DNA from 2 places in the Microbacterium sp. Nx66 genome. Region 1 is predicted to be linked to the other one. Evidence: riboswitches for the same ligand, from Rfam matches in the RefSeq annotation. Region 1 holds a riboswitch; the other holds the start of a gene.
The links. Region 1 has a riboswitch for thiamine pyrophosphate ahead of thiM (hydroxyethylthiazole kinase). Riboswitches for the same ligand answer to the same signal wherever they lie in the genome.
Positions count from the first base shown of each region.

Region 2: linked by a shared signal. The riboswitch ahead of MICNX66_RS15120 (ECF transporter S component) and the one ahead of thiM (hydroxyethylthiazole kinase) in region 1 are both predicted to bind thiamine pyrophosphate.

Region 1 covers NZ_LR880474.1:2,252,257-2,256,462, reverse strand. Annotated here, with positions in the region: gene MICNX66_RS10740 (DUF402 domain-containing protein) at 1-712, shown strand, start outside; gene MICNX66_RS10735 (NAD-dependent epimerase/dehydratase family protein) at 938-1,909, shown strand; TPP riboswitch at 1,917-2,010, shown strand; gene thiM (hydroxyethylthiazole kinase) at 2,002-2,850, shown strand; gene MICNX66_RS10725 (bifunctional hydroxymethylpyrimidine kinase/phosphomethylpyrimidine kinase) at 2,847-4,206, shown strand, end outside.
Region 2 covers NZ_LR880474.1:3,125,895-3,130,100, reverse strand. Annotated here, with positions in the region: gene MICNX66_RS15130 (ABC transporter ATP-binding protein) at 1-160, shown strand, start outside; gene MICNX66_RS15125 (D-alanyl-D-alanine carboxypeptidase family protein) at 218-1,699, opposite strand; TPP riboswitch at 1,777-1,888, shown strand; gene MICNX66_RS15120 (ECF transporter S component) at 1,879-2,520, shown strand; gene MICNX66_RS15115 (ABC transporter ATP-binding protein) at 2,520-3,977, shown strand; gene MICNX66_RS15110 (energy-coupling factor transporter transmembrane component T family protein) at 3,974-4,206, shown strand, end outside.

The DNA of each region.
Region 1 (4,206 bases):
CCTCCTCCTGCAGCCCACGCCACCCTCGGTCCCCGCCGGAGCGCGATCGCTCGGGGAGGGGCCGTTCCTCTCGCCGGGTGCGCAGCTCGACTGGCACTACCGCAAGCCGGGGTGGACCACGGGGGAGGCAGCGACCGTCACCCCCATGCGCGTCGTCCGTGACGATGAGCGCGGTCTCGTCGCGTGGCTTGCCGCCGGGACGCAGCAGGAAGGCCAGGGCACGCGGGACGGGGAGCGCATCCGGACCGTCCCGCTCGATCGGCGGTGGCGGGAGCCCCGGCGCCGGATCGTCGAGGAGTGGTGGGGCAACGGCATCCTGCGCATCGCGCCCGCGGGGGTGCCGTGGTCGGTCTGGCTGTTCTGGAGCGCGGCCACCGGGACGACGTGGGACTTCGCCGGCTGGTACGTCAACCTCGAGAACGCGCACCTGCGCACCGACAGTGCCACCTACACCTCCGATCACGTCCTCGACGTCGAGATCGCACAGGACGGGCGCGTGGCGATGAAGGACGAGGACGAGCTGGTCGCCGCCGTCGACCAGGGGCGGCTGACCGCCGCGCAGGCGGCGCAGATCGAGCGGCACGCGGTCGCGGCCATCGCGTCTTTCCATGCCGGCGACTGGCCGTTCGATCGGGAGTGGATCGACTGGCGACCGGACCCGTCCTGGAGCATCCCGGTGTTGGACGGCCTCGACGAGATCGTCGTCCCCTAACCGCTTCGGGGCCGCCCTCCGCGACGGCGCCGAGGCCGCGCGGGATCAGGCGTTCGCGCGGCATCAGGCGACAGCAGTGCCGGTGGCCTGTGTTCGCGTGATGGCCTGTGCTCGCGTGGTGGGCTGCGCTCGCGTGACGCCTGTACTCGCGTGACGGCCTGTCCTGCCGCTCCGCTCTGAGCGGAGGCCCTTCCCCCGAGTCGTCGATCCTGATGACATGGGCACATGACGGATGTGCTGATCCTCGGGGGAACCGGATGGCTGTCGGGGCGCATCGCCGCGCACGCACTCGGGGCGGGAGCGACGGTGACCTGCCTGGCCCGCGGCGGTCGGCCGGCACCGCCGGGAGCGACCCTCGTTCTCGCGGACCGCGATGAGGAGGCCGCCTACGACGTGGTGTCGCGCACGGACTGGGACCACGTCGTCGACGTCTCCTCCCGCGCCGATCATGTCTCCGGGGCGGTCCGTGCGCTTGGCGACCGTGCCGCTCGGTGGACGTACATCTCGTCGATGTCGGTGTACCGCGACGACGAGACGGTCGGGACCGACGAGTCGGCATCGCGGCACCCGGCGGCGCAGGCCGGTGAGGACGACGACTACGCGCGACAGAAGGTCGCGGCGGAGGATGCCGTGCAGGCGGGCGTCGGCGATCGCGCACTCCTCGTCCGGCCCGGCCTCATCGTCGGCGACGGTGACCCGAGCGATCGCTTCGGCTACTGGGCGGCGGCGTTCCTCCGTGCCCTGGATGAACCGGTGCTGCTTCCCCCGCTCGAAGGGCGCACGACGCAGGTCATCGACGTCGAGGACGTCGCTGCGTTCGTCGTGTCCGCCACCGTCACCGGTGCCGTGAACGCGATCGGCGACGTGCGCGACCTGGAGGACGTGCTCCGGACGGTGCGCGCGGCCGCGGGGCACGCTGGGCCGGTCGTCGTCGGCACGGAGGAGCGCCTCGTCGCCGAAGGCGTTGCGTACTGGGCGGGGCCGCGCTCGCTGCCGCTGTGGCTGCCGCCCGAGATGCGCGGATTCATGACCCGCTCGAATGCGCGGTACCGGCGCAGCGGGGGCCCGCTCCGCCCCCTCGACGAGACGGTGGAGCATGTCGTAGCGGACGAGCGCGAACGGGGCGTGGACCGGGAGCGCCGCGCCGGACTCACGCGGACGGAGGAGCGGGCGCTGCTCGACGCCCTCGCTCGCTAGACTGCGAGGCAGTGACACGGGGTGCCGCATCCGCGGCTGAGATCACACCCGTCGAACCTGATCTAGTTCGTACTAGCGAAGGGATGTCGCCGATGAGCGATCCTGTGCGTCCGCAATCCGTCCTCGACCTCGCCGTCACGGCGGGAAGGCTGCGGAAGGAGGTCCGGGCCACGCCGCCGTTGACGCACTGCATCACGAACGCCGTCGTGACGGGGTTCACCGCCAACGTGCTGCTGGCGCTCGGGGCGGCGCCGGCCATGGTCGACATCGTCGGCGAGGCCGAGCCGTTCGCCGCTGCCGCCTCGGGGCTTCTCATCAACCTCGGGACGCCGACCCCGGAGCAGCGGGCGGCGAGCAGGGAGGCCGTGGCGGGAGCGCTCGCCGCCGGCACGCCGTGGGTACTCGATCCCGTTGCGATCGGCACCCTCCCGGTGCGGACGGCGCTCGCGCACGAGCTCGCCGCGCTGCGCCCCACCGCCATCCGCGGCAACGCGTCGGAGATCCTCGCGCTGGCCGGACACAGCAGTGGCGGCCGCGGTGTCGACGCGACGGACGGGACCGAGGCGGCTGCTGCGGCGGCCCGCGAGCTCGCCCACCGGTACGGTTCCCTGGTCGCCGTCTCGGGCCCGGTCGACCTCCTCACCGACGGGGAGCGGGTGATCCGCATCGCCAACGGGCATGAGCTCCTCACACGGGTGACCGGCGGCGGGTGTGCCCTGGGCGCGGTGATGGCGGCGTTCCTCGGGGTGGCCCGTGGCTCCGCGACAGATGCGCTGACGGCGGTGGCCGCGGCGACCCTCGTCTACACGGTCGCAGCCGAGCAGGCAGCGGAGATCTCCCGCGGACCGGGCAGCTTCGCCGTCGCACTGCTCGACGCCCTGTCCGCCGTGACTCCGGCGGACCTCCGCGCCCGCGCCCGCGTCGAGGAGGAGGCCCGATGACCGTCGACCTGTCCCTGTACCTCGTCACCGATCGGGCGCTGTGCGGCGCACGCGGGGTGGTCGCGACCGTGCGAGAGGCCGTCGCCGGCGGCGTCCGCATCGTGCAGCTGCGCGACAAGGAGGCGACGGACGAGGAGACCGTCGTGCAGCTCCTCGCCCTGTCCGCGGCCATCGACGGTCGCGCGCTGCTCGTTGTGAACGATCGCCTCGATGCGGCCGTCGAGGCCCGTCGTCGCGGTGCCAGGGTGGACGGGGTGCACCTCGGCCAGGCGGATGCCTCGGTGCTCCGCGCGCGCGAGCTTCTCGGCCCGGAGGCGTTGATCGGGCTCACGGCGAACACCTCCGCGCACCTCGACGAGGTCGCCGCCCTGCCGCCGGGCACGGTGGACTACCTCGGGGTCGGCGTCATCCGCCCCACGCGCACGAAGCCCGACCATCCGGCGCCGCTCGGCATCGACGGCTTCGCCGCATTCGTGGCGCGCAGTCCGCTGCCGTGCGTCGCGATCGGTGGGGTGGACCTGGAGGACGCGGCGGCGTTGCGTGAGGCCGGCGCGTCCGGCATCGCGGTGGTCTCGGCGCTGTGCGCGGCAGAGGACCCCCGGGCCGCCGCCGCGGCCTTCCGGCGACACTGGTTCGCACGGGCGGTGCCGCACGTGCTCAGCATCGCCGGCAGCGATCCGTCCGGAGGTGCGGGCATCCAGGCCGATCTCAAGGCGATCGCCGCGAACGGGGGCTACGGCATGGCAGCCCTCACAGCCCTGACCGCGCAGAACACGCAGGGCGTCCGCGCCGTGCATGTCCCTCCCGCGGAGTTCCTGCGGGCGCAGCTCGACGCTGTCGCCGACGACATCCGCATCGACGCCGTGAAGATCGGCATGCTCGCGGACGGGGAGGTGATCCGCACGGTCGCCGCCTGGCTCCGGACGACGCAGCCCCCGATCGTCGTGCTGGACCCCGTCATGATCGCCACCTCGGGAGACCGACTGCTCGATCCCGACGCAGAGCGCGAGCTGCGGGGCCTGCTCTCCCTGGCGACCGTGGTCACCCCGAACCTCGCCGAACTCGCCGTCCTCGCGGGGCGCGAGGTGGCGGGCTGGGCGGACGCGCTCGCCGCGGCGCAGGAGCTGTCGGCCGATACGGGGACCGCGGTGCTGGTGAAGGGTGGGCATCTGCCCGGGGACGAGGCACCGGACGCCCTGATCGACACGGCAGCCGGTACGCACGTGGAGTTCCCCGGGGCGCGCATCATGACGGAGAACACCCACGGCACCGGCTGCTCGCTGTCCGCGGCTCTGGCCACACGACTGGCGCGGGGCGACGATCCCGCGACCGCGGTCCGCGCCGCGCGCGCCTGGT
Region 2 (4,206 bases), 870 kb from region 1:
GGTCGTGACCGGCGAGGCGGACGCGGAAGCCAGTGCCGAGGCGCAGGCGGCGGACGCCGTGGCGGGAGCAGCCGTCGGCGCCCAGGTTCCGGCGGCCGAGTCCGCAGCAGCGCAGGCGCTTCTCGACGACGGCGCGGACGGCTCCACGCCCCGCGCCTGACCCGCTTCACGCACGATGCCCCACTCCGGATCCGGAGTGGGGCATCGTCGTCAGGACTCAGTCGTCCCCGGAGATGCCGAAGAGCTCGAGCGGGTGGGTGAGCCGCCACCACGGGCTCGGACCGTCCAGGTCCTCGTCGAGGACGAGCGCGGTCTCCGTGCTGTCGACAGGGCCGGTCGTGGTCAGGGTGCCGACCGTCCCGTCCGCCTCCCGTTCCTCCCCGAGGTCGAACACCGTCGATGCGGTCGCGCTCGCCCCGTTCCACAGCACGACGTCGGCGTCCTCGCCCGCGACCACGTCGACGCGCTCACCCCAGGCGGTGACCACGCGCCCGACCACCGTGCCCGCCGGGACGGCCGGGCCCTGGGCCTGCAACGCCGCCTCCGTCTGGGCGAACAGCGCACGGGTGAGGGCGAGACGCGCCTCGTCGTCCTCCTGGTTCAGCGCCGCGGCGTAGAGCCGGACCGTCGAGTCGCCGACGGCGACGTCCTTGGCGGTCAGCAGATTCCACCCGACGAGGGTGCCCGTCTTGATGCCGACGACACCCGGATCGGCGAGCATCCCGTTCGTGTTCTCGACCTTGCCTGCCCCGGGCAGGTCGACAGACCGGGTTCCCACGATCTCGGCGAACACCGGGTTGCGCATGGCCATCTCGCCCAGGGCCACGAGGGCCTCGGGGGTGGCGACGTTGCGTTCATCGAATCCCGACGGCGTCACCACCGTGATGCCGGAGAGCCCGCGTTCGCCGAGCCAGACCTCGGCCGCGGCCGCGAACTCCCCGTCGGACCCCCAGATCTCCGACGCCAGCCGGTCGATGTAGTTGTTGGCCGAGCCGAGCAGGGTGCCCTGGAGAAGCTGGTACTCGGTCAGCACTCCACCCACGGGGACATCGAGTGCGGACTGATTGGCGATCCGGTAGTCCCAGTAGCGGATGCTGTCGGCGTACGAGAAGGCGAACTCCGGACCCTGCTCCCCGGGGGCCAGCGGCAGACGATCCAGCACCATGAGGCTGCTGACGACCTTCGTGATGCTCGCGATGCTCACCGGAGCGGTGGTGGACGCCGCGGTCGTCATCCCGGCGATCCCGACAGCGCCGTCGCCGACCGCGGGCCAGGCGAGCGCGGCGGTGGGGGCGGCGACCGGGGTGAACTCGACGGCCTGGACGGTCGGGGCGACCTCGTGCAGCGGCCAGAGCAGCGTGGTGCCGGCGTAGGAGGCGACGAGGCCGACGAGCACACCGAGCGGGACGAGCAGTCCGGGGCCGGCGATCGCGGGTCGCAGTTTCGCGTCGCGCAGCAATCCCGCCTCGTCCTCCGTGCCGGCCGAGGCGTCGAACTCGGGCGTCGACGACTCCGCGGCGACGAGCGACGGGTCCACCCAGGTCAGCGCGGTCGCCGGAGCCGAGGCATCGGCCCACGACACCGCTTCCGTGACCGGAGGGTCGAGCGCGGGCTCGGCGGACACGGGTGCGGAGTCTTCGGGCCGCGCGTCGACGTCGACGCCGCCGGACGCCTCTTCAGGGGGATCGGAAGCGGTCACTCGCTTACGGTACCGAATACCGCCCGGAATCCGCCGTGCGCGGCTCGGGACGCGCGGGCGGAACGGGGTAGGATCGACAGCACAACCACGGGAGTCCGGCGAGCCGGGCTGAGAGGGAGCGAATCGCGCTTCGACCGTCGAACCTGATCTGGGTCATGCCAGCGCAGGGAGGAGTTCACATGAGTACGTCCACGTCCGCATCCGCGTCTGCGAAGAGCACGGCCGTTCCGGCGCGCGGCTATCTGCGCTGGCGCGTCGTCGACATCGTCGTCGCCAGCGTCCTCGGCGTCGCCGCCGGTCTGATCTTCCTGGCCTGGAACGTCGGATACCTGGGGCCGAAGGCCCTGCTCGAGCCGTTGCTTCCCGGCCTCCAAGGGCTCCTCGACGGCCCATGGCTCTTCGCGGGCGTGCTCGGCGGGCTCATCATCCGCAAGGCGGGCGCCGCGATCTACGTCGAGCTGCTGGCCGCCGTCGTCTCGGCGCTCATCGGCAACCAGTGGGGCGGCTTCCTCACGCTCGAGGCGGGCCTCGTGCAGGGCCTCGGTGCCGAGCTGATCTTCCTGCTGTTCTTCTACCGCCGCTGGTCGCTGCCCGTCGCGATCCTCGCCGGTGCCGGAGCCGCGCTCGCGGGCGGCATCAACAACCTCGTCCTCTGGTACGCCGGCTCCGGTCCCGCCTTCACCGCGATCTATCTCGTGAGCACCGTGATCTCCGGGGCGGTCATCGCCGGTGCGCTGTCCTGGGTGCTCGCGCGCGGCATCGCGGCGACGGGGGCTCTCGACCGTTTCGGCTCCGGGCGCGAGGCGCGCGTGCGCGTCTGATGTCGTCCGAGCAGGTCGCTCCCGCCGGCGTCGAGGCCCGGGGGTGGGGGTGGCGACACGCGAGTCGCCTCGCCTGGGCGCTGCGCGACGTCTCGTTCCGCATCGAGCCCGGCGAGCGGGTGCTCGTGCTCGGTGCCTCTGGCGCGGGCAAATCCACGCTGCTGCACGGCCTCGCCGGTGTGCTCGGCGGCGAGGAGGAGGGGGAGAGCGAGGGGGAGCTGCTCATCGACGGCGGCCCCGCCGTGGCCACCCGCGGTCGGGCCGGGCTCGTCCTCCAGGATCCCGACTCGCAGGTGATCCTCGCCCGAGCCGGCGACGATGTCGCCTTCGGCTGCGAGAACCTCGGGGTGCCGCGGGCGGAGATCTGGCCTCGTGTCGAGGCGGCCATGGCGGCCGTCGGCCTCGACGTGCCGCTCGACCATCCGACCGCGGCGCTCTCGGGCGGCCAGAAGCAGCGCCTCGCCCTGGCCGGCATGCTCGCGATGCGCCCCGGACTCGTGCTGCTGGACGAGCCGACGGCGAACCTCGACCCGGAGGGCGTGCGCGAGGTGAGGGATGCGGTGGAGCGGATGCTCGCCGCGCGTCCCGCCACCCTCGTGGTGGTGGAGCATCGTCTCGAGGTGTGGCTGCCCCTCCTCACGCGGGTCATCGTGATCGGCGCCGGCGGGGTCGTCGCGGACGGCACTCCCGCGGAGGTGCTCGGCACGGAGGGGGAGCGCCTGGCGGCGGACGGCGTGTGGGTACCCGGCCGCCCGCCGGCCGAGCCCCCCGCACCACGCGCGGCGCCCGGGGACGTGCTGCTCTCGGCGCACGGGCTGGCTGTCGCACGGGTGAAGGGGCGTCCGGTGGCGCACGACATCGACCTGGACGTGCGTGCCGGCGAGGCCCTCGCGATCACCGGGCCGAACGGCGCGGGCAAGTCCACGCTGGGCCTGACCCTCGCGGGGCTCCTCCCTCCCGCAGGGGGAGCTGTGATCGCGGCGCCGTCACTCGCGGAGGGGGCCGATCCATCTCCGATCCGGTGGGCGTCTCGCGAGCTGCTCACGCGGATCGGGATGGTGTTCCAGGAACCGGAGCACCAGCTCCTCGCCAAGACCGTGCGCGACGAGCTCGCGGTCGGTCCCCGCGCCCTGGGCGTCCCCGATGACGAGGTGTCTGCCCGCGTCGACGAGCTGGTCACCCGCCTGCGGCTCGCGCACCTCGGTGCGGCGAATCCGTACACGCTCTCGGGCGGGGAGAAGCGCCGCCTGACGGTCGCGGCCGCGATCGCCACGAGACCCCGGGTGCTGATCCTCGACGAGCCGACCTTCGGCCAGGACGCCCGGACCTGGGCCGAGCTCGTGGCGATGCTCGCCACCCTCCGGGACGAGGGATCGGCGATCGTCACCATCACCCACGATCTCGATGTGGCGCGCGCTCTGCACGCCACCCGGTTCGTCCTGGGGGCACCGGCATGACGGCGCTCGCCCCCGCCCCCACCCGCACCGGCGTCGTCGCCCGCATCAATCCGGTCGCCAAGCTGGGGGTGAGCGCGCTCATCGCCGTGCCGCTGGTCCTCACGCTCGACCCGGTGTCGGCGGCCGTCGCCCTGGCACTCGAAGCGGTGCTGTTCCTCTTCGCGGGCATCGGCTGGCGGGAGTTCTGGGTGCGCACGTGGCCGGTCTGGCTCGCGGCGCCGCTGACCGG